Regions from separate parts of the Paenibacillus sp. JT31N11 genome, predicted to be linked through region 1. Evidence: riboswitches for the same ligand, from Rfam matches in the RefSeq annotation. Region 1 holds a riboswitch; each other region holds the start of a gene.

The links. A riboswitch is a leader RNA that binds a small molecule or an ion and turns the genes downstream of it on or off. The one in region 1 is predicted to bind cyclic di-GMP.
Region 2: another riboswitch for cyclic di-GMP. It lies ahead of AC0YNV_RS00505 (DUF342 domain-containing protein); the one in region 1 lies ahead of AC0YNV_RS13750 (PilZ domain-containing protein).
Region 3: another riboswitch for cyclic di-GMP. It lies ahead of AC0YNV_RS26160 (transglutaminase-like domain-containing protein); the one in region 1 lies ahead of AC0YNV_RS13750 (PilZ domain-containing protein).

The regions. Positions count from the first base shown of each region.
Region 1 covers NZ_JBWDNQ010000003.1:262,664-272,540, reverse strand. The annotation lists gene AC0YNV_RS13790 (Tex family protein) at 1-1,057, opposite strand, end outside; gene AC0YNV_RS13785 (MBL fold metallo-hydrolase) at 1,169-1,798, opposite strand; gene AC0YNV_RS13780 (thioredoxin family protein) at 1,800-2,366, opposite strand; gene uptA (undecaprenyl phosphate transporter UptA) at 2,539-3,156, opposite strand; gene AC0YNV_RS13770 (cupredoxin domain-containing protein) at 3,322-3,768, shown strand; gene AC0YNV_RS13765 (dehydrogenase) at 3,831-4,142, shown strand; gene AC0YNV_RS13760 (hypothetical protein) at 4,328-4,684, opposite strand; gene AC0YNV_RS13755 (O-antigen ligase family protein) at 4,756-6,966, opposite strand; gene AC0YNV_RS13750 (PilZ domain-containing protein) at 7,165-7,884, opposite strand; cyclic di-GMP riboswitch class I at 8,022-8,114, opposite strand; gene AC0YNV_RS13745 (HD-GYP domain-containing protein) at 8,142-9,224, opposite strand; gene AC0YNV_RS13740 (histidine kinase N-terminal 7TM domain-containing diguanylate cyclase) at 9,713-9,877, opposite strand, start outside.
Region 2 covers NZ_JBWDNQ010000001.1:102,907-112,783, reverse strand. The annotation lists gene AC0YNV_RS00530 (NAD(P)/FAD-dependent oxidoreductase) at 101-1,279, opposite strand; gene AC0YNV_RS00525 (DUF1641 domain-containing protein) at 1,307-1,741, opposite strand; partial or broken gene AC0YNV_RS00520 (helix-turn-helix transcriptional regulator) at 2,220-2,498, opposite strand; gene AC0YNV_RS00515 (hypothetical protein) at 2,603-2,959, opposite strand; gene AC0YNV_RS00510 (HD domain-containing phosphohydrolase) at 3,115-4,065, opposite strand; gene AC0YNV_RS00505 (DUF342 domain-containing protein) at 4,167-6,014, opposite strand; cyclic di-GMP riboswitch class I at 6,101-6,186, opposite strand; gene AC0YNV_RS00500 (LytR/AlgR family response regulator transcription factor) at 6,620-7,354, shown strand; gene AC0YNV_RS00495 (AraC family transcriptional regulator) at 7,366-8,277, opposite strand; gene AC0YNV_RS00490 (Gfo/Idh/MocA family protein) at 8,458-9,588, shown strand; gene AC0YNV_RS00485 (sensor histidine kinase) at 9,547-9,877, opposite strand, start outside.
Region 3 covers NZ_JBWDNQ010000008.1:388,650-398,526, forward strand. The annotation lists gene AC0YNV_RS26135 (LysR family transcriptional regulator) at 1-109, shown strand, start outside; gene AC0YNV_RS26140 (ParA family protein) at 146-964, shown strand; gene AC0YNV_RS26145 (hypothetical protein) at 927-1,340, shown strand; gene AC0YNV_RS26150 (Hsp20/alpha crystallin family protein) at 1,505-1,948, opposite strand; gene AC0YNV_RS26155 (class D sortase) at 2,254-2,898, shown strand; cyclic di-GMP riboswitch class I at 2,964-3,047, shown strand; cyclic di-GMP riboswitch class I at 3,087-3,167, shown strand; gene AC0YNV_RS26160 (transglutaminase-like domain-containing protein) at 3,182-3,994, shown strand; gene AC0YNV_RS26165 (SdrD B-like domain-containing protein) at 4,283-9,877, opposite strand, start outside.

The sequences.
Region 1 (9,877 bases):
CGAGCAGCTTGCCGGTCTCATCCACAACCGCAAGCTTGCAGCCTGTCCGGAAAGCAGGGTCGACGCCAAGCACGACATTTCCCCGTACAGGAGGCTGCAGCAGCAAATTGCGCAGATTGGTGGAGAAAATCTGGATCGCATGCTCCTCCGCCTTCTCCGTTAATTCGCCTCGGACTTCACGCTCGATCGATGGCGCAATCAGCCTTTTATAAGCATCCTGAATCGTTTGCAGAAGCAAACCGCCAATTGCAGGAATTGTCCCGCCGCGGATGGTTTGACGGTCGATATAATCAATAATCCTCTCCGCCGGCACGTCCAGCGACACGCGCAGCACATCCTCGCGCTCCGCCCGGTTGATGGCAAGTGTCCGATGCGGAGGAAGCCGCTTCAAGGGCTCCTGGTAGGCATAATACATTTCATAAACCGTCTCCTGCGAAGTATCCTTCGCTTCCGTACGCACTACACCGTTGTCAAAAGTGAACCTGCGCACCCATGCACGGATTTTGGCATCGTCGGCAAGCTGCTCCGCGATAATATCCATCGCTCCCTGAAGAGCCTCCTCCGGGGTCGATACGCCCTTCTCGGCATTAACATAGCGCTCAGCTTCGCGGCTTGGATCCCCCTGGCGCGGCTGTGACAGCAGCCAGACGGCAAGCGGCTCGAGTCCGCGCTCCTTGGCGACGCTTGCGCGGGTCTTGCGCTTTTGCCGGTACGGCCGGTACAAATCCTCGATCTCCTGCAGCTTGACGGACGCCACTATGGCGCTGCGCAGCTCATCCGTTAACTTCCCCTGCTCGTCGATCAGCCGGATTACCTCGCGCTTGCGCACCTCAAGGTTGCGCATATACTGCAGCTTCTCCTCGATGGAGCGCAGCTCCGTCTCATCCAGCTCGCCGGTCATTTCCTTGCGGTAGCGGGCAATAAAGGGAATCGTATTGCCTTCATCCAGCAAATTCACAGCCGCCTTCACCTTGCTGCCCGGCAGGCTGAGCTCTGCGGTAATCCGTTTCAGAATCCGTTCCTGCTCCGCCGCCTGCTCTTCTTTGGTCAGCTCCACCCTGGCGCCCGGTTCCTGCTCCAACTCCTGCTGACTTGCATACTGCTTTGCTTCTGCCACTTTACACTTCCTCCATCCTTTATAACAGGGCATAACCCTTACTGCGCGGCTCTAGGCCGGCACGTAAGGGTTATTTTCCATTTCATATCCGATTGTCGTCCGCTCTCCGTGACCGGGATAGACGCGTACATTCGGATCAAGCTTATACAATTTGCCGCGGATGGAATCGTATAAATCCCTCTCGCGGCCACCCGGCAGGTCTGTTCGTCCCACTGATTTGCGGAAGAGCACATCGCCGCTGATCAGATGCTCCCCGCATAGCAGGCTGACGCTTCCCGGCGAATGTCCGGGCGTGTGCATGACCAGAAACGTATGGCCGATCAGCTCCAGCTTCTGCCCCTGCGCCAGTGCGTACTCAGCAGGGTCGGTCACAAGCGGCGGAGTGACATCCGACCAGCGCTCGGAGCCGTTCTTGCGCGCATCCGTCAGCCAGTCCGCTTCCAGATCATGCAGATATACCGGGCAGCCGGCTGCCTTGCGCACCGCATCGACGCCGCCCATATGGTCGAAATGCGCGTGCGTCAGCACGATCGCCTCGATTGTCAGGTCCTTAATGCGCGTGAGCAGCCGCTGCGGGTTCATGCCAGGATCTATAATAATGCCGCGTTTGCCGGTCTCCTCTGTAATCAGGTAAGCGTTTGTCTGCAAGGGACCAAGCGTAAAAGTCTCAATCTTCAGCATCTTAGAAAGAAGCGAGAAGCTGGCGCAGCTCTTGTACGATTGTTTGTTGGTACCCTGTGCCTTCACCGTAGCGGCGGCCCATCTCCTGTCGGGCAAGGCTCAGATTCGCCTGATAATCAGCAGCGTCCCGGTCCGTATTCGCCTGTTTGAACGCAATCATTGCTTCCTGCACATGAGCTGGACGCGGTCCCCACTGACCAAGCACATGACCGCCGGTATCGGCAAAAATGACAACAGGAATGGAGCGGCCGCCCATGGTCAGAAACTCATCCATCGTATCCAGATTCTGTTCCATCACGAGCACTTCGACCGGGATTCCGGAGTTCTCAAGCGCCTTGAACACAACGGGCACGTTGCGGACCACATCGCCGCACCAGTCCGCCATCAGGATCAGGCAGCGCAAATCATCACGGTTGTTCAGCGATTCAAAAAACTCCCGGTCTTCGTCGCCCGCCCATTGAAACTTGCTGCCCCAATCCAGAAAAGCCTCTTTGTTCTTCTCCATTGAATCGATGAACTGCTGCGGACTGATCCCCGTATTGAGCTTGCTTGCTACACTTTTAGCCATGATGAAAAACCTCCCAAAGAGTTTTTAGTGAACCGGCTTGAATTCACTTCTTGCGAGCTAAAAACTCACATTGAAAGCATAAGCTGAGTTTTTAGTGATACACGGCCAACACATTAATCCGCTTTCTTAACCAGCAGCCTAATTATACCAAACCGGCATGCCAAACTACAAACTAAACGGACTTGCCGCGTCCTTTCAGCACCTTAACCATCACATAAATCACCAGGACCGCAAGGGCGATCAGAAGTGCCGGCTGGACATAAGGGGCTGCTTTCTCATCAATGTTCTCCCACTGGTCGCCCAGCTTCCAGCCCAGATACACAAACAGAAGCGACCATGGAATCGAAGCAAGTGCCGTCAGCAGCGTAAACAGCCAGAAATTCATCCTCGCCATTCCCGCCGGAATGGAAATAGCTTGACGCATAATGGGGACGAATCTTGCGGTGAACACAATTCCGGACCCGTATTTGTTAAACCACCCTTCCGCGGTATCCAGATGCTTGGGTTTGATTTTTATGTATTTGCCGTATTTCTCGAAGAAAGGACGTCCGGCGTACCGGCCAATCGCATACAGAATCCACTGCTGCACAATAGCGCCGATGACGCCAAAAATAACGGCCCCAAGAAACGTAATCTGATGTCCGCCAGCATCCGATACCAAATAACCGCCGTAAGCAAGCACAATTTCACTCGGAATAACTTCAATTGCAAGACCAATGACGATACCAAAATAACCTAAACCTTGAATCCATTGAAGCATTGAATCAATGAAATTGTGAATCCAGTCCATTCCTCGTCTCCTATCGTCTCCCGATTTGGCAGGCCAATTATCTTTCTATCGGTATTCTAGCATACTTCCAGACATGCCTCCAGCGCCCTGAGTCATGCTCTGACAAGCCCTGGCATAGACTAGCTGTAATCCTATTACACGAATTAAAGGGGGTGAATGTTTCATATGTCCAAGATTTATGTGGTCAGCAAAAAGCAGATCCGCCTGTTCGCCGTTCTGCTGCTCGTCCTCTTTATCGCGGCAGCTTGTCTCAAATGGAATCAATCCAGAGCCGCTTTGGCCGCGCAGCCGGAGCCCCGGGTCTTTGAACTGGTAACAGGAGAGTTTGAGTCCACAACGGGTGAAGGCAAGAAAATAGAAGTATACCGCTGGGATCCCGGCACCATTATCGTGAATAAAGGCGATCACGTTGAGCTGCGCATCACCGGTATCAACGGGGCCTCGCATCCTTTTGTCATCGAAGGGCTTGGCATTAAAGGCGAGGTCACACAAGGAAAAACGACGGTGGTCCGTTTCGCCGCGGAAGCCAAGGGCACTTATCCGATTATATGCCTCACACACACCACCTTGGTGCACGGGGGTCCGATGGTTGGCTATATCGTCATTCAATAATGGCGTGTGACAGGTCATACCGGGCATGCATATATAGGGGGTAGAGAGGAGTCGATTATTCGATGAAATCGTCTACCCCGGGCAACCAGGCGGGTTATCCGACCGCCCGCAAAATCAGGCGCGCCTGCGAGAATGAGCTGTATCGCACAGTCAAAAGACTCGGCGTCTGGATATCCAAGGAACGCATCGAGCAAGCGGAAAAGATCTATTTCAAAAAAGTCGCGCTCAATCTGCCCTGGATTCACGAGAATGCCAGCAACCGGAAGATCCTCGCCGACTGGTGGGACGACAACGTCAGCGCCGAAATCGCGGAACTGTGGGAGATTCCCCCTGCTAAGCTGAAAGCCGCTTTCCGCGATGCCTTCGGCGGCTGAGCTTCTCGTATTATGCTGCAGATCAGGCGGCGGCTTTATGATCTTTGGAGCAAAGGCGATAGCTTTCGAGGAACATCGTAAATACAAGTAGTCATCTGTCTAATTTAAATTCTAGCAAAAAAAAGAAGCTGCCCTGGAGTCTTCGGAAGACTTGGGGCAGCCTCTTTGCTGCGTATGGCCGGACCTTAGCCAATAACGGCAAAGGTTTCAACCCGGGCGGGAATCGTACGGACGCGGAACAGCAGCCCGATCGGACTAAACACTTGAAGCGTGTAGCTCACGTTTGTCAGCGTGTTGATGTTATTGAATCGAACGACCCCAAAGCGGTCGAAGGATGCCGTGGAAACAATCCGGTTATTGCGGATCAATCGCGCAAAGAATCCGGTCGTATTGAAAGGCACGCCGCTGCCCTGAACCCAGACAACCGTCAGCCGGTTGAAGATTGGTCCTGTTGCTTGAGCCAGACCTTTGGGCATTGCCAAGCGCACGATTTTCCCCTTGCCCGATCTTTTCATTTTCGGTTTGACGCGTACTGCGGCCATTTGCCGATCACTCCCATCCGTTCTTACTCCAGCTTATGCTGCTGCAGCTTAAGGGAATGGGCTAATGCACTCTATAACGCGTTTATCTTTTCTGTCTCCGGACTGCTCATCTTCGTCTGTGCAGCGGTTCTGGCCCGGGCGAGCTCGCTTAGCAGCAGCCGTGTATCTTCCGCTGCCTTCCGCGATTCCGCAGTGACTTCAAAATCCCGCCCTCCCCGTCTGGCTGCGGCTCCTTGGGATTCAAAAGCCTCGAAGAAAGCCAGGGCTGTAGCTGCGGCAATACGGGAATCGTCAAGCTGGCCCCCGGCCTGCTTATCCCGGGCCAATCGGGCCATCGTCATAATCGCCCCTGTCTGGTTATCCCGATCGTAATGATCATATTGCAGGGCCAGGCGCAGATAGGCTGCTGCTTGTTTCACGTTCCCCAGCCTGGCATGGCAAAGACCAAGGGCGCTGAGCAGCGGTACGGACTGCGGTTCAAAGCGCAGGCCGGCCCCCAGCTGTCTTGCGCCGGTAAGCGGCGGTACGAGCTGCGAGAGCTCTACACGAATCCGGCTCCAATAGGGATTGGCTGCCAAAGCCCGTTCCAGCAGCGCAGTCTGCTCATTCCCTGCGGCCGAAGCAGCCGCCTCGCGATACGCCACAGCCTTGTCAAACTGCCAGCTATACGCGGAAGCAAAAGCAAAGATGGCAGCGGTCAGCATTGCTGCTGTGAATTGGAATCCAGCCTGCCGCTTCGCAGCTGCCCTTTTGCCGAGGGATGCCGATCTTGGCGGAAGCTGCCCGGAGCGTGGAGGGACTAATGACGATTGCCTCCTCTGCGCGGCCCCCGGGTGCGGACTGTAGTAGACGAGCCAGCTAAACAGAAGCAGCCAATAGTAACCGAAGGACATGTCAAAATCGACGGCGGCATGGACCAGCAGTACGCCGACAGGGAGGATCCCTGCCCGCTCATGCCTCCAAACTATCCGCAGCAGCCCATACATCATGAAAGCAAATACGATTAATCCGACAATTCCAAGATCAAGCAGCAGATCCAAATAACCGCTGTGCACTTCGTTGCCAATATACGGGTAGGTTTGGGTTTGGGTAAACAGCATCCGCCAGGTATCCCCGCCTTGACCAAGGAGAGGCGCCTCCAGAAATAGGCTCCATGCATCCTTGTAGAACATCGTACGCGCGCCTGCGGTTTGAAAATGGCCGCTGCTGATCCGGTCTTGAATCACTGCCGGCAGGAGAAGCGCCATAATCAGACAGGCTGCCCCCAACCCGGCCCACGCTGCAATCTCAAGCTGTCTTCCGGACAGGCCGGCAAATACCGTGCGAAGTGCGGTGAAGCCCGCTGCAGATGCCATCAGGATGGCAAGCAGCCCAAGCGTCTCCCCCATGTGGCCAACGCCTTCATGACTGCCTTGCAGACCTGCGGCAAAGACAATACGATAGGCTGCCCCCGCTCCAACAAGCGTCCAGCCGCTGTAAATCAGCCATTTGACCCGCTGCTCCCGGGTCAGGAGCAGCAGTCCGGCAAGCCATCCCGCAGCCGTTGTAAGCCAGGCTGCCCTGGATTCCGTAAGCAGCAGCACGAGCACCAGCGGCGCGGCCATCATGACGGCAAGCAAGAAAGTCCGATAACGGCCTGCACGTATCATGAGAAGCCAGTTCCACAGCAAATAAGCTCCCGAGACGGCTCCGAGGAAATTCGGATACTGAACGAAGCCGGCCAGCCGGGCACCGACTGCGGATAAACTGGAATCCCCTGTACTCAGGATCATCTCCGGAACGTCTATCCAGCCGAGCCATCCGGCAAGTGCGCCGCCAATGAGGAACAAGCCGGAACCCTGAAGCGCCATGAACAGCCAGCTCCGGAATGGGCCGATTCTCAGCCACAGATACCCGGATATGAGGAATGCCCCATAAGCCGACCATCTGAGCAACTGCTCCAGAGTTCCATGTACGGAAGCCGGTTTGTTGATCAGACTCAAACCAAACAAAAGCGCTATAAGCAGCGGCGTATAAGCCTCCATCGGCACCGAGGCCCGCACAGCCTCTTCTGCGGGCCCTTTATTTTTTTTCAACATGAAATATTCACCGATCCCGCTGCTGCTGCCCCTTATCCTTCGTCTCTGCATACGAGCCGTAATAAACAAGGATAAAACGGTTGAAGCCATAAGCATCCATTCCCACCTGTAAAAGGATGCGTCAAAAAACATTCCATTCTGGTATGCGGACGAAATCAGCAGCCCGGTAAACATCAGCCCGGCGGCACCAACAACGACTGGCATTTGAATCCCCTCTTCTATTTCTCTTTATAATTGTCCGATATATCTAAATTTTCTAAATATTGTAACATGTTTGAGAATGATTTGAAAATCAGGTGACATGGAGCTGCTGCCTGAAGAAGCATGAAGAGTTTATTTTCTTAACTTTGAACAAAAAAAAAAGGCGCTCCGCGATTGCCGCGGTGCACCTGTTTTTTATAGTTAATGAGTCCGATTGTCACTGGCCTTTTCCTGTTTCCTGCGATAATAGGCTGCGACCTGCTCCCTCAGGATAAAGGCCCGCAGCGCTCGCTGCTGCAGCCCGTCCAGATCGCAAAAGCGCGCACCATAGAAGGATTGGGCTCCATCGCTGTCATAGCGTATGATCTCCAGCCAGCATGGCAGCTCAAAGCCTAGAGACAACACGGCTTCCAGACGCTCATTCGTCTTGAGCCTCGGCCCCTCGGCAACAATGAATCCCAACCCGGATAAGCTTATATTTCGTATGGCCAGTTCCATATCTTCAATAAATTCGAAGTTTTCCGGCCCTGTTGACAATTCTCTTGTTTCAATAATCACTTTCTTCATGGTGCCCTTATGGTCAATCTGAACACGGGGAGACTCCCGTTTCTCTTCCAGTCCGCTCAAGGCCCGGACAGGAAATATAACTGCGATAGATCCTTCCGCCTTGCCGATGACCGTCGACTGCAGACGTTGTATCCCCACCGGAGAGTAGATTGTCATCTCCACCGGATTACCGAGATCAAATGACTTGTATTCCGTCATTTCAATCTCCATCATCTCGCCCTCAATATGGCTCAAAATCCCCGTTGAGACATATCCTTCTTTCTCGACTACGGTCCGGCTGTGGATTAATACCTTATCTGAGTAAGTTTGCTTTGCTTTCGTGTATAATTCCTTGCTGCGGGCATTCGTGCTCATAAGTACCATCTCCTTAGTGTGCAATCGCCTGGCCGAGTCTTGAGACTTTGATAAGGGATTGCCTGTTCAAGGAAATGAAAAAAGCCGTTCCTCTGCCTCGGAGCCGCTTGACTTGCACCCTGCTGAAGGGTGTTCATTTCGGCAGCCAGGCTGTCAGTCGCTCCTTTTCAAGAACCTTAGACCCTTTAGCTTTGCGTCCTTGCCTTTCGGCAAGTTTGCCATTATCGGATATATATGAAGTTAGGTACAGGCTATTCTTACATTTCTTCCACGATCATGATACTGTGCGAATCCTTAAGGTCAACCTGATAGGGCTGGGCAGGAGGTGTGCCGTCCGCCTCGCGAAGGATCCGTACGATCGGGCGGTTGACCGCAAGCGGATTATTCAGAGCCACAACCGCAATCTGGCCCGAGCTGAGCAGTACCGTTGTCGATACCGGATAAATGGATATATGCTTGCAAAAGGTTTGGATCAAATCAAGATCGAAGAAAGTGTTCCCGGCCGCGAATAAAAACTCGATGGCTTCCGTCGGCGTATGACGCTTGCGGTGCGGCCTCGGTGAGGTCAACGCGTCATAAACATCGGCCAATGCCACAATCTGCGCATATTCATGAATGGCATCACCCTTCAGCCCACGCGGATAACCCGATCCATTGTACCGCTCGTGATGCTGAAAAGCACAATGCGCGGACAACAGGGAAATATCGTGCTGGGCGCGGATAATATTGAAGCCATCCTCCGTATGCTTCTCCATCAGGACCCGCTCTTCAGGGGTCAGCGGGGAGGTCTTGTTCAGAAGATCCTTGGGCAATCTTGTCATCCCGATATCGAACAGAAGCGCTCCCATGCCTAATTCCTCAAGCTGGTTGCGGTTATAGCCCTTAGCCAGTCCCATTATGCCTGACAGTATAGCCACATTCACAGAATGCTGGAACAGATAGCCATCCGCCACTTGAATATTCGTCAAGCTGACCATAACGTCGGCCCGCGTAACCAGATCCTGCATGATCTGGCCAAACACATTTCGGAACGTCCGGCCCATCTCCGGTGCAATGGTTCTGCCCTTGGTCATAGGATGGTCCTTCAGCGTGGTCATGGTTTTGAATACAGCATCGTGGGCTTTTCTGCGCGTATCGTCGCGGATCGCTGTTTCCGGCTCCAGATCCTCGGTAAACGGATCTTCAACGAACAGCATATCGACTCCCAGCATCTTCAAGCGATTGATAAACCGTTCATTCAGCTCGACACCGACACCCAGAAGAATGTTGCCATTTTCCTGCAGGATCGGGCGAGCCAATTTATCTCCAGGCTTCGCCGAAAGTATATGTACTTTTCTCATCTGAGCATTCCCGCCTTTAGTCCGGTTGCATATTTGATCAAGCTTGCATCGCTGCCAGTTCGGCAGCACGCAGTTTGTATAATTGCTTATCGGCGTATATCCTGTTGTCTGCGATTTGCACAAGCATATTCAAGTCGCTCCCGTGGTCGGGAAAGTTGGCGCTTCCGACAGAGACGAAAGTGCCTCAATCCTGTCGATAGGGTAAGCTTGTGCAGTTGTTCATGAGCTGGCGAATGACAGCTTCAATCAGTTTATCATCTGAATCAGGACAAATCATTATAAATTCGTCCATGGCTCATCAGGCGGTCATGCTTTGTCCAGAAAGCATGCCTGCCGCCGGAAGGGTAAAAGCGGCTTATGCCGCTGCGTTTGTCTAGATTGGCACCACCTCGCCCGACATGACGGCAGACCATGCGCACAGCCCTGTGTCAGCACGACCGCCCTGCAGCAAAAATGCCCTTCAGAGCACATGCGGCAGCAAGCCTTGTCTAATACTGCACAATCCGGTTGCGGCCGTTCTCCTTCGCTTCGTAAAGCGCCTTGTCCACCTTGACGAACAGCTCGCGCAGATAAGACTTGCTATCCTTCAGTTCAGTATCCGGCTGAGGCTCAACGGCAAGCATGCCTATGCTGATTGTAATGGAAACAGGAGC
Region 2 (9,877 bases), on a different contig from region 1:
CCGGGAATAGATAAGTGGTTTTTTTATAAAAAACAGCGCCGATTTCAGGAAGCTGAAATCGGCGCTGCCGGTATGAATAGAAATGTGCCGCTGGTGAATCTTAATAAGCGAGTGAGAACAAGCCGTTGATATGAGCCAGGTAGCGGGCATTGCTCGCTTTTTTCATCAGGGAAGCCGGCGTGCCTTTCAGCTCGATGCCGCTGCCGCCAATGCTGCCGATTCCATCTTTGCGTCCGAGACTCGCCAGAGTACCGGAGAATACCGGATTGAACGTGTCCATGCTGCTGCCGTTGAAGAAAGCTGCGATGTTGGCGCCGGCAAGCTCGCCCATTTGCCAGGCCAGCTGTGCTGTCGGCGGGTAAGGACGGCCCTCGGGACCAAAGACAACCGCACAGTCGCCGGCAAGGAATACTTCCGGATGGGATACGGATTGCAGGAATTCATTGACCGTGGCACGGCCGCGGTTTACTTCTACGCCGCTTTCGGCAACCAACGTGCTGCCTTGAACGCCGCCTGTCCATACCAGCGTGCTCGTATCGATCGTTTGGCCGTCTTTCAGGCTGACAACAGATCCGTTCACTTCTGTGATGGCAAGGCCTGTCAGGAACTTAACGCCGCGCTGCTCAAGGCTTGAAGTTGCACGCGCAATCAGATCGGCCGAGAAAATCGGCAGAATGCTTGGCATAGCCTCAACAAGATACAGCGAAATATCGGCAAAATCTACGCCGTTCTTGCGGCAGATGCCTGGAAGCTCATCCGCCAGCTCGCCCACAAGCTCCACGCCTGTAAGTCCGCCGCCGCCGATAACGAAAGTAGCGTCCGCTTTGTTTTTGGTTTTGCTGTATTCGCGGATGCGGTCTTCAACATGCGCGTAGACGCGGTTGGCGTCCTGTACGGATTTCAGAGTCAGGCTGTTTTCCTGCAGTCCCGGAATACCGAAGTAGTTCGTTTCGCTGCCCAGAGCAAGAACCAGGGAATCATAACGATAGGATTCTCCGCCCTCAAGCTTCACTGAACGGCCTGCGACATCGATTTTTTGAACCGTGCCGACTTTAACGTTGATTTGCTTGCCTTTAAGCAGCTTCTCCAAAGGCAGGGCAACCGCCTTCTCTTCCACATTGCCCGCCGCAAGACGGTGCAGTTCCGTGATGATTTGATGTGAAGGAACACGGTTAATGACTGTGATTGTAGCCTCTTCTGCCGACAGATGCTCACGTGCCGAAAGAGCGCTCAACAAGCCGCCGTAACCGCCGCCCAATATAAGAATATGTTTACTCACGTTCATCCTCCGTTCTGAATGATTAATCTATTCGTCTTTTTTATTTCTTTCGCCCAGAATATCCAGGTAAGCTTGGCTGAAACGAAGCATTTTCTGAAGCTCCGGATCTTTCAGCAGCTTAAGCATGCCAAACAAACCGATGGTTGCTTCGCTTTGCTCAGCGCGGTCATTCGCTTCGATAACGGCAGATGCGTAGCCTTTGACTTTCTTCTCAAGCGGCTTTACCACCTCTTGAAGGCCTCCGACCATATCTTGAATAAGCACGCGGTCCGTTGCCACTTTTGAAGCAAGATCATACGTTTTGGTAAGCAGAGTCATCATTTCGGTAAGCTTCGGCAGTTGTTCCACCAATACCGTTAAGGACTCTTGTACTTCCGGCTTTAGCAGTTGATCCAGCACATCCGGCTTGGCAGCTGCTTGTACTGCGGTAACTTCTGTTTGTTGTACAGTTGTTTCTGACATTTGCACGTTTCCTCCTTCATTCAAATAAATAGTGCCGGCTCGCTGCTGAAAACGGATACTCTTCTAATCAGTCGGAATGTAATAATTTTTCATCTATCAGCCTTCTTAGTGAAAATCTTCACATAGAATCATAGAGGCGCGCCGTATCCAGACTGATGCGAACGACATGGTCACATCTGTATCTATTGTATACCTAAACGACGAATTTTGCATCCCCAAAACAAAATGTCAGATCTTTTGTTTTTATGGCGGATCTGGATTTATTATACGGGATAGTCAGGCTGCTTATTCTACCTCGGCCAATGAGAATTTTTCAACAAGAAAACCGGCTGGGCGCATCTCGCGCTGCCGGTTATTTTTTAACATGAGGGCTATGGTGTTGTTCCTTGCTTATCCCAGATGTAAATTGTAACCGTTTAACATTTGTTGGCTCCTGTTATCGGAATTCATGGATGATGAATAGTGGAGAGAACCGCATTTATTCTTCAGGTACGGCACTTAAAGAATTGCGAAGTCGATTCATATCGCTAACCGGGGGCAGACCGAACATTCGGGCATATTTCCTGCTGAATTGGAAAGGACTTTCATAACCTGCCTGAAAGGCCGCATCCGCAGCTTCCGCGACGTTTCCGTAAGCAGCAGACGGCGGGCCTTCTGCAGTCTTATTTGCTTCTGATACTGCAGGAGACTCATGGCGGTAACTTTCTTTGAAATGCTGATGCAGCGATGACGGGCTCATATTCACAGCCCTTGCCAGCGCTTTTTATTGTCTTTTGCAAACCAACCTTGCCGCTGGCCAAAATCAAATAGAGGACCGCCGGCAATTTTGCCAGGCGGTCCTCTATTTGAATACGGAGCCAATTACAGAGAAAACATGGTGTATACACCTATAGACAGGACAATAACGGAGACAGCGCTGCATAAATAAGTATGCCGCGTCAGATTGGCGCGTTTCCTCCAGGCTAATGCCAGCTGCCTGCAGGCAAAATACATACTGATTATATTGACAAGAAACAGCACGAGAATGAGCACATCCATAATGACGGAGCCGTGGCCTTCCATATCCCGATGCTGCAACTGCATCCCCGCTGTCGCGCCCATTATGAGCGGAGCCAAGGCCCAATGGATCAGATGCAGAATAATGACGCCCGTAACCGAAATAAAAGATAAGGTGGAATATTTCGACTCAAGACCCATTACCCTGATTTTCTGCAGCATTCCATTCCCCCTTTTCACATAAGGCGGCGGCTTGTTCTTCACACTGCGGTTGTCTGAAGCGTCCTATTTGCCGTTATTTTTGTATATTCATTCCTCTCCGATTGCAGAACAACCATATAGGAAGGCCCGTTGAAAAAAAACAGGCAGCCTCCCCGTTATACGATCTGCTCCACATGGACCGATTTGTCTTTGCTTAAATCCAGATACTGGCCTTTCACCTCGACAAGGGGACTCAAGGGATCATTGGCATGAATCAGAATAATATTGCCCCGCTGTCCATTGGAGAGGCAGACCTCGCTGCCAATCAGCATGTCCATGATACGCGCGAGAAAGCATAACGTTATCTCCGGATCGAGCAGCCCATAGGCATTTTGCGACATTTCCAGCAGCACCTGATAGAAAGGAACCTGTTTCTTGTAGACCCGCTTCGAGATCATCGCGTGAAAGACGTCCGCGACGGCTACGATTTTGCTGAAAGGGTCCATCTGCTCTCCCTTGATGCCATGCGGATATCCGCTTCCGTCCTCGCGCTCATGATGCTCCAGAGCCACCAAGGCGTGCCGCTGCGCAAGCCCCGGCGTTTGCCTGATCAGTTCGTACCCGTAAAGCGTATGCTTCTTCATTTCATCAAATTCTTCAGGCGTCAGCTTGCCCGGTTTATTCATGATCGCTTCAGGGACTTTCGCTTTTCCGATATCATGCAGGAAGCCCGCGATGGTCAGATCCAGCAATTCCTCTTCGCCAAGACCCTTCACTTTGCCGATTAAACGGGCAATCAGCGCAACTGCGATAATATGACGGTAGGTATATTCATCATTTTCGCCGAAATAGGTGAAAACCTGCTTTAAATAAATATGGTTGCTCATATCCACAATGATCGGCACCATCGTATTGCGGACATGCGCAAACGGAATCTCATCGAAGTGCCGGACCTGATGAAAGACGTCCTTGATTTCCACAATAGCCGAATTCAGCAGGTGCAGGACCGGAAGATCTTCAATATCCTCTTCCTTCAGCATAATTTGATGTTGAATGAGCCGCTTCAGATTTTTTCGTGTGAGCCGGGAAAAAGCAGGCACAATCAAGGCACCCATTTGGTTGTACATATTTTTATTTACTCTCATGCCTACATATTGATATTGCCGAACAGTCGGAGTCACCAAGATTCCACCACTTTCACGGGGTGCTTAATATAGAAGAAATCAGATTAAGCCTGCATCATGTTATCGATATCAAAGGTTGTATTTTCGACAGACTCCAGAATTTCCTTACTGTAATTCCCGATAGAGACTCTTCCCGAGTGCATTCTGACGACGCTGACCCGCCTCTTGGCCTTCAGCAGCGTGGCCGCTCCGGTCTGCCCTCCTACAATCTTCGCCGTGATATCCCCTTCGGCTTCCAGCCTTGAACCGCGGCAAACGGCCAGCCGATGCTTGAAGGATATATTGCCGGCCGAGTACAAATCACTGACAAGAACTCCGTCGCGCTGGATCAAAATATCGCCATTGGATTTGAGCTCGCTGTTATGGCATTGATTGATGGTAATATTGACCAGTGCCTCCTGCATGCGGGCCACCTCCTGATGGGCGTCCGTCAATAGGGACAAGAAGCTCTGGACGCCATTTCTGGTGGCCGACTCAATGAGCTGCGAGGGCTTCAGGAAAACCGCCGCCATTTCCATCAGCTTCTGGTACTCTTCTTTCTTCAGATGACGGATATTGGCGACCACGGATAGCAGATCCTTGATTAGCCCCGGTATATCCTTCATTTTCTTCTCCAATAGCAGCAGCACAATCTGTCCGTATTTAACCGTCTGGTCACGTGACTGGATCGCTTGCTCCAGCACCTGGGAGCCGATCAGCAGCTTCTCGATCTGCTTGCTCAGCAGCTTCGAGGTGTTGTATAAACGGTTGAACATGACACCGAAGTATCCCGAATACAGCTTGCTGCCCATTACATTCCCCCGGATATGGATGCATCCCGTTGCTGTGATGGTCGCATTGAAGACACTGCCAATGACATATACATTCTCCAGAGATTCAATAATCATATTGTCGGTTACATTGCCATATACGATCACATCGCCGGAGAAGACAATATTGCCCGTTTCAATGTCCACATCGCCGGAGACGGTATACGCTGTCGAGATATCAAAGACTTTGATTTTGGTTCCCGTTATCCGCGGGCGTCCTTCTTTTCTGGCGATAATGGCCCCCTGTGGAGTCAGCTCTACGCCCGACTTGGCTACCAGCAGGATATCAGCCGGCGCTTTGGGCGTGATCAGATTGCCGTAAACATCGTATCCCGGGATGCCGTCGATAATCGGGGATTTCCTGGCAATAACGTCGCCGCTGGTGACGGAAGGAATTTGCAGATGATTGCGGAAGTCAACCGTCCCTTCCGTTTCATGGAAACGGCTTTCGATCTCCTCGGAGAAATAAATCTCCAGCTCCGCATCCTTCCCGGGTACGGGAGCTTTGCCCATGGCGATGAGAATCGGGCTATAGGTGGGCTGCAATAATTCCTGATGAATAGCGGCCAGGTCGACGTTTGCTTTGATCGATTTCTTTTCAAGCACGGCGGCGACATCTGTCAAATGCACACTTTCAAGAACCATATTCCTGTCTTCCTCGGCAGATAATATGATTTTGGCAAGAGGCTCTGTATCGGTTAGCTGCCAGGCATACCGTTCTTTGGCGTGAAGGTGGAAATAAGCGTGAAGCTTGTCTTCCGAGACCGTAATCTCATACATCGGTTGATTCTCAATTTCCCAAAGGATGCTGTCGCTGGAAGTCACGTTGATTTCTGAATGTATGTCATGATGATTTACCTTTAGTTTGACCGGGGCAATAGCACTGATGACGGGGAGCTTGCCATTATTGACGGGATCATGGACAATTATGCGGTGTTCAATTACCTGAATCCAGCCGTCCTGCTTCAAGGGGCTTCTGATATCCCCTTCGTTAGTGGAAGATCTGGAAGCCGCATCCACTTCACCCAGATGCAATTGCTTGATCAGCTGTGACAATTCATCTTCAGAGATTTTTTTCTTCACGTTAACACCTCTCAAACCTCAGACCAGAATGGTTTTTTTAACAAAAAAAAACACCATCCGATTGGATCGTGTTTATACACCACCAATTCGGCAGCCTGGCGACCATAGAGATGCTCTCTTTAGGCCCATAGCTTTGCGTCCCTGGCTTTCGGCAGGTTTGCCTTTATCGTTTGAGTTTCTTAATTAATAGTCACTAGTTCCTATTTAAAGTTTAATAATTAGGAAAATATACCTTGCAAGTCCAAATTGAGTGTACTAAAAGGACTGCCTTTTGTCTAATGCAGTCAAATAAAGAAGTTCGCCTGTTTACAGCCGTTCATACCTGAAATCTACCATGTTCAGGACGGAAAAACGACTTTTCAAGTCATTCGATAACTATTTTCACTCCGCTTCCGATAGGCACGAAGGGTGATTGCATTTTAATATTGTTAGCGTTATGATTTCAAATCATATCATTCCGTGATTCTGCAAAAAACGATGATTAAAATAGATATTTCTAATAGATATTTAAATATAAACGGTTTTCATATGGGGTTTTTCAATATTTTTCCATTCCGCTTTTTTTCGTCGGGCAGCCCAAAACAAGTATTGGAGTGTAAACAAGAATGATAAATATCAGGGTCATTATTGCTGACGAAGACAATCAAACGAGAGAAACAGTCAAGAAGTTTATCACTGCGCTTCCTTATATTGCGCTCATTGGCGAAGCTCCCGACGAACATTCCGTTATGGAAATCATGGTCCGGGAGAGGCCGGATTTAATTTTGACCGATCCTTCGCAGCCGGGCCTGGGAGGACTTAAGGCGCTGAAGGACTATTTGCAGATCATCCCCCGTCTGAAAATGATCTGGATGGCCTCAGGCCAGGAGTATGCAATCGAAGCATTCAATATGGGTGCAGTCGACTATATCATAAAACCGGTCCTTCGCACCAGACTATACAAGGCGCTGGAGCGAACAAAACATAATCTTGAAATGGAACAGAAGGCCAATCATTTGTTCATTAATCCGGACCCCAAGCTGATTATAAAAATCAATAAAAATATTCATATCATTCCTTTTAATAAAATACTTTTCATAGAAAAAATGGGAAAAAAATCTATAATACATACGCTGAATAACGATCCCCTTGAAACCTATGACAAACTGGAACCGGCTCCTCATCTGGTACAGGCTCACCGCTCCTATCTGATCAATCTCAGCAAAGTGTCCCGTATAACCAGGATGGGTGAAACCTACCAATCCTTCTTCGGCAGCTATCCCCGACAGGCGTTGATCGCCAAATCGAAAATGAAAGATATTCAGGAGCAGCTTCTACTGAGAGACCCTAAACAGCCTTAAAAAAGAAGCCGTCAATTTCCGGTTTCAAGCTTCATTCGCGATTTCACCGAACGCGCATATTCCGAAGGACTCATCCGCGTGGCATTCTTGAATGCCTTGGAAAAATAATGGACGCTGCTGAATCCCAGCTGCCGGGAAATCTCTGTGAAATTATAGCTTTCTTCCCGGATGTACCGCTTGGCGCGCTCGATCTTAAGCTTCGAGAAGTACTCCTTTACGGAATAGCCGGTATTCTGCTTGAATAAGCTTTTGAGCTGGGTTTTGCTGATATGCAGCTCGCCGCAGATATCGTTCACATTCATCGGACCGCCGATTCTTCCTTCCATAAACAAAAGCGCCTGTCTGGTCAGTTCATCCTTGCTTTTCTCCCGGGCTGGCGAGGACAAGGGCTTCTCCGATTGCAGAAAACTGCTTTTTCGCAGCAGACGGATCAGGAAAATTTCCAGGTAACAGCGGAGCAGCTGCTCGCTGCCGATCACCGCACCCTCGCGGCGCTCCAGCGGATGGCGGAACGGGAAAATGAAGGCATTCTCACCCTCCTTGATCATCTGCGCCAGCAGATTGCGCTCCTCATCCTCCAGACTGAACACTTTATCCGCAAAACGGTTCATTGAGTCCGACCGGCAGTCGAACGTCATGACGATCGCATTGGGCGCTTTGCCCTTGGCGGCATAAAATTCATGAAACTCATTCGGCTTATGAAAAATAATCATGCCCTGCTTCAGCAGCTGCCTCCTGCCGTCGGCAAACACCTCGATTTCTCCCTTGTCCACGTACAGAAACTCCCAAAAGTTATGTTTTTCACCGTTAAACCCGAAGTCCTTGTCCAGTTCAAAATAATACATCGTGATGAGCTTCTCAATGACAAGGGTCTGCTGCAGCGGTGTCCGCTGCAGATCGTCCAGCTCTGCTTGCGTGCTCACTTGCAATCATCACCTTCCGTTTTATCCGTTAATGCTATCATACCGCGTGCCGCCAGCGGCGGGAAGGGTCGCCCGATAGCAAAACAACAAAAAACGGGGCTTTTTGAACAAAGCCCTTCCGCCTCTAAGCTCTTATACTTGTAGTAAATCCAGTCAAGCAGATCATAGGAGGATGGCAAGATGAATTTGGGTGTAATCGGTTACGGGCTTCGCATACGCTCGATAATTGCGGAGATTGTCAAGCAGGAGCCCTCATGCAGGGTGACGGCTATCGTCGATGTGCGCAAGGATGAGATCCGGGAGGAGCTTCAGGCGCAGGGGATGGACAGCATCCATTATTATGATACAGCCGAGGAAATGCTTGGCGCGGAGAGCCTTGACGGCATACTAATCGGCACGCGCTGCTCGCTGCATACGCCAATGGCGGTGAAGGTGCTGCAAAGCGGAATTCCGCTTTATCTGGAGAAGCCGGTATCCACGACGATGGAGGATTTAAGACGGCTGAAGGCGGGCTTTGAAGCTTCCATATCGAAAGTGGTGGTATCGTTTCCGCTGAAGCTGACGACGATCGTGCAGCTGGCCAAGGAAATTATCGATTCCGGCAAAATCGGTACGGTGGAGCATGTGCAGGCCGTGAATAATGTGCCGTATGGCGGGGTTTATTACCAAAGCTGGTACCGGGACGAGCAGGAAACCGGCGGACTGTTTCTGCAGAAGGCCACGCATGACTTCGATTATATCAACAGCCTGCTTGGGATCAAGCCCACCGAGATTGGCGCGATGACCTCCAAGCAAATTTTCAAGGGTACGCGGCCGGCAGGCCTGAAATGCGTTAACTGCGAGGATAACCGGGTCTGCCCGGACAGCACCGCCTTCAATAAAGATCGCTGGCGCAGCTGGGAGTACTGCTGTTATGCGGAGGATACCGGCAACGAGGATTCCGGAAGCTCCCTGATCCGTTACGAATCCGGTATGCATGTCTCCTATTCGCAGAACTTTTTTGCCCGCCGGGAGGCTGCCGCGCGCGGAGCGCGTTTGCTTGGCTATAAAGGGACGCTGGAGTTTGATTTCTACACCGGCAAAGTGAACGTATTCATGCATCATACGCCGCGTGTGGAAACCTATGACATTTCAGGGGGCGAAGGACATTTTGGCGGCGATTCCACCCTGGCTCAAAATTTCGTGGCTATCATGCAGAACGGCGCGGAATCGCTCTCCCCGCTGGAAGACGGTTTATTGAGCGCGTTGATGTGCCTGAAAGCCAAGGAATCAGCCGAGACCGGCATGTTCCGCTCCATTGATTGGGTGTAGCTCGCGGCGAAGCAACGGCAGGGAAAAATAAAACGTGACTTTTCCTTCCTCTGCCAGAACACCGAAGGAAGCGTTATGGCTGTGCAGAATGGTCCCGGCAATGGATAGCCCAAGACCGGTGCCGCTGAATTTTTTGCTGCGGGAGCTCTCCATGACATAGAAGGGCTTCCATACCCGCTCCCACTCGGCCTCCTTCCCGGTGTTCGTGCTATTCGTGATGCGGAATTGAACGGCGTCCTCCTTCGCCGCAAGCGTCAAGGACACCTGTTTGCCGGTCGAATATTTCATC
Region 3 (9,877 bases), on a different contig from region 1:
TCTGCCGAATTATATCAATCACCGGTTTATTTGTCTTGCTATCCGCAAGGAAATGGAGCTTCCCGCTGTCGTCAGCAGACTTGTCGATCACTTTTCTGATATAATGTAATAAATACCAATTTGATAGGCAGGTGCTGCTTTTAGCATGGCTAAAATATTCGCGGTATGTATGAACAAAGGCGGTGTGGGCAAAACAAGTCTTGTGACTCATTTGGCCGCAGCGGCTTCCTCCCTGTTCCCGGACAAAAAGACGCTGATTATAGATACCGATGCCCAGGGCAATGCAGCCGTTGTTTTTGGCAGCGATCCCGATAAGTCCGAACTTACCATGTATGATGTATTCACTGGCGCCAAATCAATCAAGGATATCCTTATATCCATTAAACCCAATCTTGATTTGGCTCCGGCATCCGACAAGTTCAACATGCTGGAATTTCATATTTTATCCCAACTGGAATCGTACCCCTCTCCTTTTCTGCTGCTAAAGAAAGAGGTTGATCAGATCAAGTCGGATTATGATTACATATTCATTGATTGCCCGCCTTCACTTGGCTTGATAGCCGGCAATGCGTTGAAAGCCGCTACCGACGTGCTGATTCCATTTGTTCCGGAAGCCTTCTCCGTCAAGGGTCTCCAGCGCGTAATCCAGACTATCGAAGCATTCGGCTCCAAGGAGGAACCTTCGCCGCGGATTACCGGCATCATTGCGATGATGGTCGATGGCCGGTCCAAATTGCATCAGGAATTGGTGGGCCATGCCCGTGATTTCTGCAGCAAGAAGGATATCCGGCTGTTTGAAACCGTGATTCCGCGGTCGATCAGCTTTGCCAACGCCGCAGCCTATGAGGGCTCGCCGCTTGTATGGACTGACCGCTCCAATCCCGCTGCGGAAGCCTATTATACTTTGGCCAAGGAGGTGTTCGAATATGCCACCAAGAAAAAAAGAACTGCTCGTAAACTTTGAAGAGCCTGCGGACAAGCCGTCCTCCGCTGCACCGGAATCCATGGTAGACAAAGCCGAAAAAACGCTGCGCACCAGAAAGAAGCCGGCTGCAGCCAAGCAAGCCCGGAAATCGCCATCCGATCCTCCCGGTCAGGAAGCTCCGCCAACTCCAGCTGTTAAAGTGGAGGAACTGGTGCCGCTGGTCAAGCTGGATAAGAAGCTGCGCAAGGAAACCCACTCCAAAGCCGAATTTTATATCCGTAAGGATCTGCTGGAACGGGTCAAAACGATATCGCAAGATAAAGGCAAAGGCTTCAAAACCAACCTTATCAATTATGCGCTGGAGCAGGCATTGGATGGGCTTGACAGATCGGGCCATTCCCCTTCGGCGGATTAGCAGTGCATCATCCATCATAGATGTGTTTATGACAAAACAGGCAGCCAGCGGGTATTCCGCCGGCTGCCTGTTTTGTTGTTGTTTGCCCTTTTACACTTGGCCGTGTTCCCCGATTACAGCGATTATTTCATCAGACCTTGAGCCAAAGAGACAAAGAGACAATCTTATTGAATTTCAATGTGTTTTTTAACGGATTGCGCTTTTTCCTTCTTGGGTATTTCAAGTTTCAGAATACCGTTCTCGAAGCTCGCCGATATTTGGTCATCCTTAATATTTTCTACATAGAACCGGCGGACAAATTCGCCATAATAACGTTCACGCCGGATAATCTGATGATCTTCCCCATCCACATTCTGTTCCTTGTTGCGCGAAGCCTTAATCGTCAAATAATGATTGCTGTAGCTGATACCGATATCAGCTTTACTGAACCCGGGAAGCTCGGACTCAATCAGAAAAGCATCCTCCCGTTCGTGAATATCCGTGCGGAATGGATGGGTGTTGCTTCTCATCGGCGCAAAGAAATCTTCATTGAAGATATCATGGAATGATTTCATCAAGCTGCGGCTGACATTTTCATTTCTTTTCCGAAACGGAACTAAATCCAACATGTACATCTCCTCCAATTTCTTATAATGTGATGTTTACACTTTTTATTATAAGGATGCCGCCTGCTCTCCTCAAACCCGATAAAACAACAATAAAAATCATATTCCGTGAATTTAAGGAAATCCGGCGGTCCCCTCGTTATTTTTCTCAGTCTTTCTTTGACTTTCTCTGACTTTGACCTTTTTTGACTTTATGCTGCTGCTCGCGTTCTGTCCAGTATAGCCATGAGGACGTTACACACCACATGTTGTTCAGATTTTGTACAGTTCCCATCTGTTATAATGACCTTACAGGAGGGCCTGCCAACATGAAGAAACTGCTTTCTTTTTTGCTGATCATCACGGGAATTGTACTGATTGCGCTGCCTTTTGCAAAAGAATGGCATTATGATCAGAAGCAGCGGCGTCTGCTTGATCGCATGGATCATAATACCTTCGCCTCCGCGGCTGAGAAATCCGATCGCCTGCTTGCAGAGAGTTACCAGCGATTATCCGACCTGTTCTCTAATGAAGCAGACGCTGCCGTACCTGAGACTGTCAGTGACGATCAGAGCAAGGGAGATCCTCAAGGAATCGCTGTTATTGAAATCGGCAGCATCGATGTGAAGCTTCCTGTGCTGGAAGGTGCCACAACGCAAAACATGAAGTACGCCGCTGTCCATCTGACAGAAACAGCCGCACTTGGAGATATTGGCAGTGCTGCCCTGGCTGCACACCGGGCTCATACGAAAGGCCGATTGTTCAATAGGCTGGGGGAAGTTAAGATGGGCGACAAAATTACGATACGGGTCAAAGACAAGGTTATGGAATATACCGTATTCAAAATATCGGTCGTTAAGCCAACTGACCTGTCCGTATTGAATGGCAATGACAGCGACAGGGTGCTCACGCTTATCACATGCGATCCGCTTATTAATCCGACCCATCGTCTGATTGTTCAGGCAAAACTGTAATCTATTATCACTTAAAAATAGTTGTACATTCTATCAAATATTGGTATAGTTATTGTCAAGATAAGTCACGATAACGGCAAACCTGTCGAAAGGCAGCGACGCAAAGCTAGAGGGCCTTCCCATTATTTGGATGGCAGCCAGCTGCCGAAAGTTTGTCTTTTTTTGTTTTCTAAAAACAATAAACACTCAACGATAAACGGCAAACTTGTCGAAAGACAGGGACGCAAAGCTAAAGGGCCTTCCCGCTTGGATGGCAGCCAGCTACCGAAAGGAGTCTTATTTCATGAAATCTTATTTTCTTGTTCTCGTGACCGTATTCATTTTGTCCCTTCCCCTCTCCACAACTGTAGCAGCATCCGGTACGGACTCCCCGACTTGGCTCGATACGAAGCAATTGGATAATGGAATTATCGGAGCTGCATTTAAACCTGCCGCAAAAACGCCTATTGTGCTGTTAATAACCAAAAACGGAGTCACTTATACATACAAATTGCCTGCCACAGGCACGATGGAATACTTCCCCCTGCAGCTTGGTGACGGTGCTTATACTATCTCTCTTATGCAAAATGTTACCGGCACTAAATACAAAAAAATCGGTACGGAATCAGTTAACCTGAACTTGAGCGATGACAGCAGCGTATTTCTCGGTTCCGTGCAAAATGTCGATTGGAAAAGCTCTCCGACTGCTGTTGCCAAAGCCAAGGAATTGACGAAAAACAAAACGAAAGTTGAAGACAAAGTCAAAGCGATTCACGATTATATCGTTAAAACCATCAAATATGATACCAAATTGAGCACATCTGTAACAACGGACTATATTCCCGATGCGAACAGAACGTTGAAATCGGGCAAAGGCATCTGCTATGATTACTCCTCCCTGTTTGCGGTCATGGCTCGGAGCGCCGGCATCCCGACCAAGCTGGTTATGGGAACAACCGATTATGTGAAAGGCTACCATGCCTGGAACCAGGTACTGATTAATGGGAAATGGAGCAATATTGATACAACGGTTGATTCCGGTTTGGGCAAAACCAGCACAAGCAGCAGTTCAATGTTCAAAGAAGCCGGCAAATACGCAGCAGCTAAATTCTATTAAGCTTAATCTGATCGCTTGATAGCATCTGTCATTAAGCAAAAGCAGCTTAAGACAGCAAATAGCGCAAAAAAGAGACTATTACAGGATCCCCCCTCCTGTAAAGTCTCTTTTTTGCATTTTGACGGGTAGTTCGGTATTATTCTGCCTGGATATGCAATCCTTTATTTCATGACATATGCCTCTCCCATCGTGCATCTCACCATTATCATCTTAGAAAAAAGGAGCTGCGCCTCGTCATATGATAATGACGGAGGAACAGCTCCTGATGGATTTTTACTAAAAATGATCTTATTTCTGGATATGCTTCCGGCGCAATCTCAGCAAAACAATTCCGAAAATGACCAGGCACAGTCCTGCAAGTTGAAGCGGCAAAGAGCTGCTTTCCCCTGTTTTGGGGAGCGTCTTGCCAGTTGTGCTGCTGTCTGGATCGTCATTACCGGGTTCTATACCGCCCAAAGGAATCTCATCCACATTTACATCGAACAGGACTTCTTCTTCGTTACCGTCCTTGTCGGTTACGATGATAGAGAAATGATCCTCGCCGGTATAGCCTGGTTCAGGTGTATACATCCATTTACCATCCGGATCGACCGTCAATGTACCGTGTTCCGGTTGGGTACCGATTGCAACATTGCCGCCCTCCGGTACTTTAACCGTCCCTTGAATCGGTTTGTCCTGTACGGTTGTTTCCTGCTGCGGCACTTTTGTATCGCTGCCAGGTTCTACGCCTGGATCAGTCGGCTCACCTGTATTCGATGGTGTACCAGGGTTACCCGGATTGACCGGCGAACCTGGCTCGCCCGGTGCTCCCGGATCAACCGGCGGCGTTCCCGGATTCGCCGGATCCTCCGGATCGTCAGGTGTTGTCGGATCCTCCGGATCGACTGGAGGGAAGTACGGATAATAAGGATACATTAAACCCAAATCGATCGTAAGATCTTCCCATCCCTGCGGAGCATCTTCTCCAATTGCGATGACTGCAGTAGTACCGTCAGTCAGCTTATTGGAGTCTTTATCAGCCGCAATTCCCGTTGCTTCCGGAGTTGTCAGTTCATAGCCCTCAGGAGCTTCGAATTGAACAAAATATTGGCCTCCGACCAGATTATCAAACCGATAATAGCCTGGTTTCCCTGCAGCATCATCAGCAGTCAAAGTCTCTGCAAGCAATTGCATGTCTTTGTTATAAAGCTTGACCTTCACATTGTTTATACCGTCGTCATCAGCTTCATCCTGCATGCCGTTCCTGCTGCTGTCCAGCCATACGTAGTTGCCGATGACGCCTTTGGCAACAAGACCCAAGTCAATGCTGAGATCCTCCCAGCCGGGATTTTCGCCGATTTGAATTTTAGCTGTAAATCCATTCTCATCGGTTGCATTGGAATCCTCCTTGACGTCGGCTCCTTGTTCTTGAACGGTCCTCGTATAGTCGTCAGGCACAATGAACTTGACAAAATAGTCGTCTGGCAGCAATCCGTCGAACAGATAATAACCCGGTCTGCCTGTCGGATCCGCTGCAGTTGTTGTCGTAGCGACAGGGGTTCCTGTCACATCATCTTTGAACAACCGGACTTCGATTCCGTTGATTCCCTGAAGCTCATTCTCGTCTTGTATACCGTTCCGGTTGCGGTCCAGCCATACATAGTTCCCAATCACGCCCCGTGGAACCAATCCCAGATCGATGGTCGGATCCACCCAATTGGAAGGTCCGATTACAATCTCATCGGTAAACCCGTTGCCGTCCGTGCTGTTGGAATCCGCCTCGGGCGATCCAACCCCCGGTTTGGTTGTTTCATACTGTCCACTATAGAAGAATTTAACGTAGTACTTGCCTTCTTTCAGGCTGCTGAACAGGTAGTAGCCTGGCTGGTTGCCATTATCCTTCGTTACCGCTGTGGCGATTTCCGTCCCATTCCGGTCATCGTACAACTTCACGGTTACTCCGTTGACGCCAGATTCATCATCGTTTTGTATGCCGTCCTGATTCTTGTCCAGCCATACATAATCGCCGATAGCGCCTTTCATTGCAATCAGGCCCAGATCAATGCTGTGATCCACCCAACCCGGAATTTCGCCGATTTCAATAACAGTTGTAATTCCGTTTATGTCCGTAGCGTTGGAATCCAGCTCCGGTTCCGCTCCTTGTCCCGCAGCGGTCTTCACATAATCTGTTGGAACAATGAACTGCACAAAATAATTGCCTTGCAGCAGATTATCGAACAGATAATAGCCTTGCTTACCTGTGGAATCGTTAGCCGTGGTTGTTACGGCAACAGGAGCTCCAGCGGGAGAGTCCTTATAAAGCTGAACTTCGATTCCGTTGTTTCCTTGAAGCTCGTCTTCATTTTGTATGCCGTCGCGGTTGCGGTCATCCCATACATAATTTCCGATTTCACCTCGCGGCACCAATCCCAAATCGATGGTCGGATCATCCCACTTAGAAGGTCCGATTACGATTTCATCCGTAAATCCGCTCACATCCGTGCTGTTCGAGTCTTCAGCAGGCACTGCCGCTTCAGGAGAAGTCATTCCATACTGTCCTTCGTAAATGAACTGGACATAGTAGGTATCCTCCGGAAGTCCGGTAAACAGATAGTAGCCGTCTTTGCCGGCATTCTCATGGGTCACCGTCTCGGCAATTGAAGTTCCGGTAATATCCTTGTATAGCTTCACGATAACGCCGTTAAGTCCGGACTCGCTGTCGTTCTGAGCGCCGTCTTCATTATCGTCCAGCCAAACATAGTCTCCGATCGTGCCTCTCGGGTCCGTAGTAACAGGTACATCAAGCGTTACTTCAACCATAGGAGTTTCATCAGGCTTTGCAGAAGCTGTATTCGTTACCTTGGGCTGCCCCATATCGGAGTTTGTAACCGTATAGGTATACTTGATCTGCTTGGACTCCCCTGGCTGCAGCACCGGAATGGCCGGAATACCGGATACCAAGGAATCATTAATCACCACATTGTGCAGAACAGAACTGCCCGTATTCACGATCGTAACCGTGTATTCAATTTGCGTTCCCTCTTCGGTTACGGACAGCACATTGGCAGTCTTGTCGATTTTGAGTCCCGCCGTCGGAATCTTCGCATCATCCGTGATCGGATCAGGAGATTCGTTATAATGCACGGTTGCCGTATTATCCAAATCGGTGCCGTCGATATCGTCGGCCGTGATGGTATACGTACCTTCCAGCGACAACGATTTGCCTGCTGCCAAATCCTTAATGACAACATAAGGCTCCGAGCCCGTACCCGGGTTGTCGACGCGGGTAATAATATCCGGACGGCTGTGAGTATTTCCATTGATTGCAATTGGATCGCCATCGTACGTAAGCTTATCGAATTGGAATCCGGACTGTCCTCTGTCCAGTGCATCCGAAACCTTGATATTATGCATGGTGACGGATGAAGTATTCGTCAAATCAATTTTGTAATGAACCTTGTTGCCTTTCACTACATAATCCTGCGAAGCGACGCCTGCTGTCCCCGGTTCCACGTTTGTGATGGTTTTATCCATATCAGCCGAAGGATAATCGTTATCATCAGGAGGACTGGTTTCAATCAGACCCAGATCGATCGTACGATTCTTTTCGGCCGTGCCAAGCGTGATTATATCGGTTTTGTACGTTTTGTAGCCGCTTGCACCGCTTACGGGTGCAACAAAATTGGAATCCTCAGCGATTGCATGATTCGGATCGGTTCCCTTCTTGTTGGCATCAGTAGTTGTGTATTTGTCGGGAACGACGAATTCGACATTGTAGTCGCCAGCTTCAAGTCCCTGGAACAAGTAATAACCCGGTCTGCCATTAAAATCATATCCGGTCTTGCTCGACTTGAATGGAGTCGTTTCCCCTGCTTTGTACAGATTAACCGTAACGCCGTTAATTCCCGCTCCTTGTCCACTGTCTCCTGAGAACTCCTCGTTCTGCGTTCCGTCGCGGTCACTGTCGAACCAGACAAAATCGCCAAGCTCGCCAAGCGGAAGATGTTCGTTGTCAGGATGGACAAGGAATCCGACCTTGTTCGGAGCGGTCGGAAGCATTTTGCTGCCTTCACCGCTGCCGCTGCTTCCATTCTCCGTCGCCTGAATGGCGAATGAGTTCCAGGCGACGGAGTCCGTTGGAGCACCTACCGGCGCATCCATTTTCCAGTCCAGCACGATGTAATCTCCTGGAGCAAGTCCTGCCAGATTGTCGCTTCCGCTTATACCGGACAATTCAAAATACAGCGACCGGATATCCGTCAAATCATCCCTGTTGAAAGACGCCTGAGCCGTCCAGCCGGTCTTTCCGCCGGTCACGTTATCGAAGTTGACCACGTTATCCTGGTTGGTCGATTTGCTGTAATAGGTTTTCAGCGTATAATCGACTTCCTTCGGAGCTCCGGCATTCTGCGGTGTCCAGGCAAATGTCTTCGCTCCGGATTCCAGCACTTCCGCCAGATTCGGCTGCCACTCGGAATGACGTTCTTCAGCCGGTCCAGAACTCACTTTCACGGCCGTATCCCCAACAAATGGAAGGATATCAATGACATCGATTTTACCCAGTCGGGTGTTTCCGCTGTTGAAGATGACCAGCTTGTAGTCCGCCGTTCCACCCTCGTAGGTGACGCTGTAATACGGGAACTCCGTATACTGCGGCGTATCGGCAAAATCGAAAGGCATATCCGGGATTGCAGGCTGGCCCTCATACTCCGGATTTTCTGCCGCTCTGAAAATTGGCGCCAGATCACCTCTGTTCCATTTGGTCGATTCGACCTGGGAAGACTTCTTCACTTCAACCGGTATGGATGCATGAACAAAATATTCATCAACTCCCGGTGTCGGATCAATCGTATCCTTGATGGAACTGTTGCGCGATTGCCATGCACCCTGACTATCAGGCACATCCTGCGACTGATCTCCCGTATACCAGAAAGGTGTCCCCGCTACATCCGTTGTAAGATACAGATCGTTGGTATACGTATGACTGCCATCAGTCATCGGCGTTCCAGCCTCGACCTGGCCCTTGTAATCGATCCGGAAGCTTTGTCCGGGTTCAAGCGATACCGGAGTGGCCCAAGACCATACGATAAGCGATCTTCCATCTTTGAAGTTGTCTATAATGTGAACGCTCGGCTCTGTCAGAGCTGGAGTATCACCAAGTGGGACAATTTCAAAGGATTGCTGCAGCGCTTCATTCTCGTCAGCAATCAGAGGATTGGAGTAGTAACCAAAGCTGACAGGCAGCAAATCATATACGGCTGAGGTTACATAGTTTCCTGTGGCGCGTTTATCATTTTCCACCGTCAGTTTGAAAGGCACTGTGCTCATGGGACGATAATTGCCGGTCGTTACTTCTTTTGTGGCATTTATCCAAGGCTTCTCATTGTTGATCTGGAAGTCAGCAGCAGCGTTTTTGGACTTGTCATCCAGTTGATTCGGAATAACAGCGTTTAACTCCTTATAGTCCAGCAGGACCGAATTAAGCACCGTATCTCCGTGTACAACAGGATCAGCTGTGATTCCGTTGACACCTGTTCCGTTCGTCACACTTCTTACAATACCCTTAATGGTAATATCAGAAAGTGAGCCATTCACGGGCAGTTTATCATTGTAGCTCCATTCGAGCTGCTTCAGATAGTCATCCGAATCCAGAATGATATCTTTATTGGCGTTAAGTCCATCTGTGCTGTCGCCAATTCGGATAAGATTACCCGGTTGGCTTACTACATGCCAGACATTGTCATTCGTCAAGTAACGGAACTGGTCCCACTGAAAATTCGCTGTCGAAATGGAGGTGTAGTCCATTTCCGGCGGCAGCGTATCAACGAGCACCAGATCGGATAACGGCGAATTCACGCCTGTACCCGAATTATTGATTCCGCCAATCGTAAATGACTGCTCCTG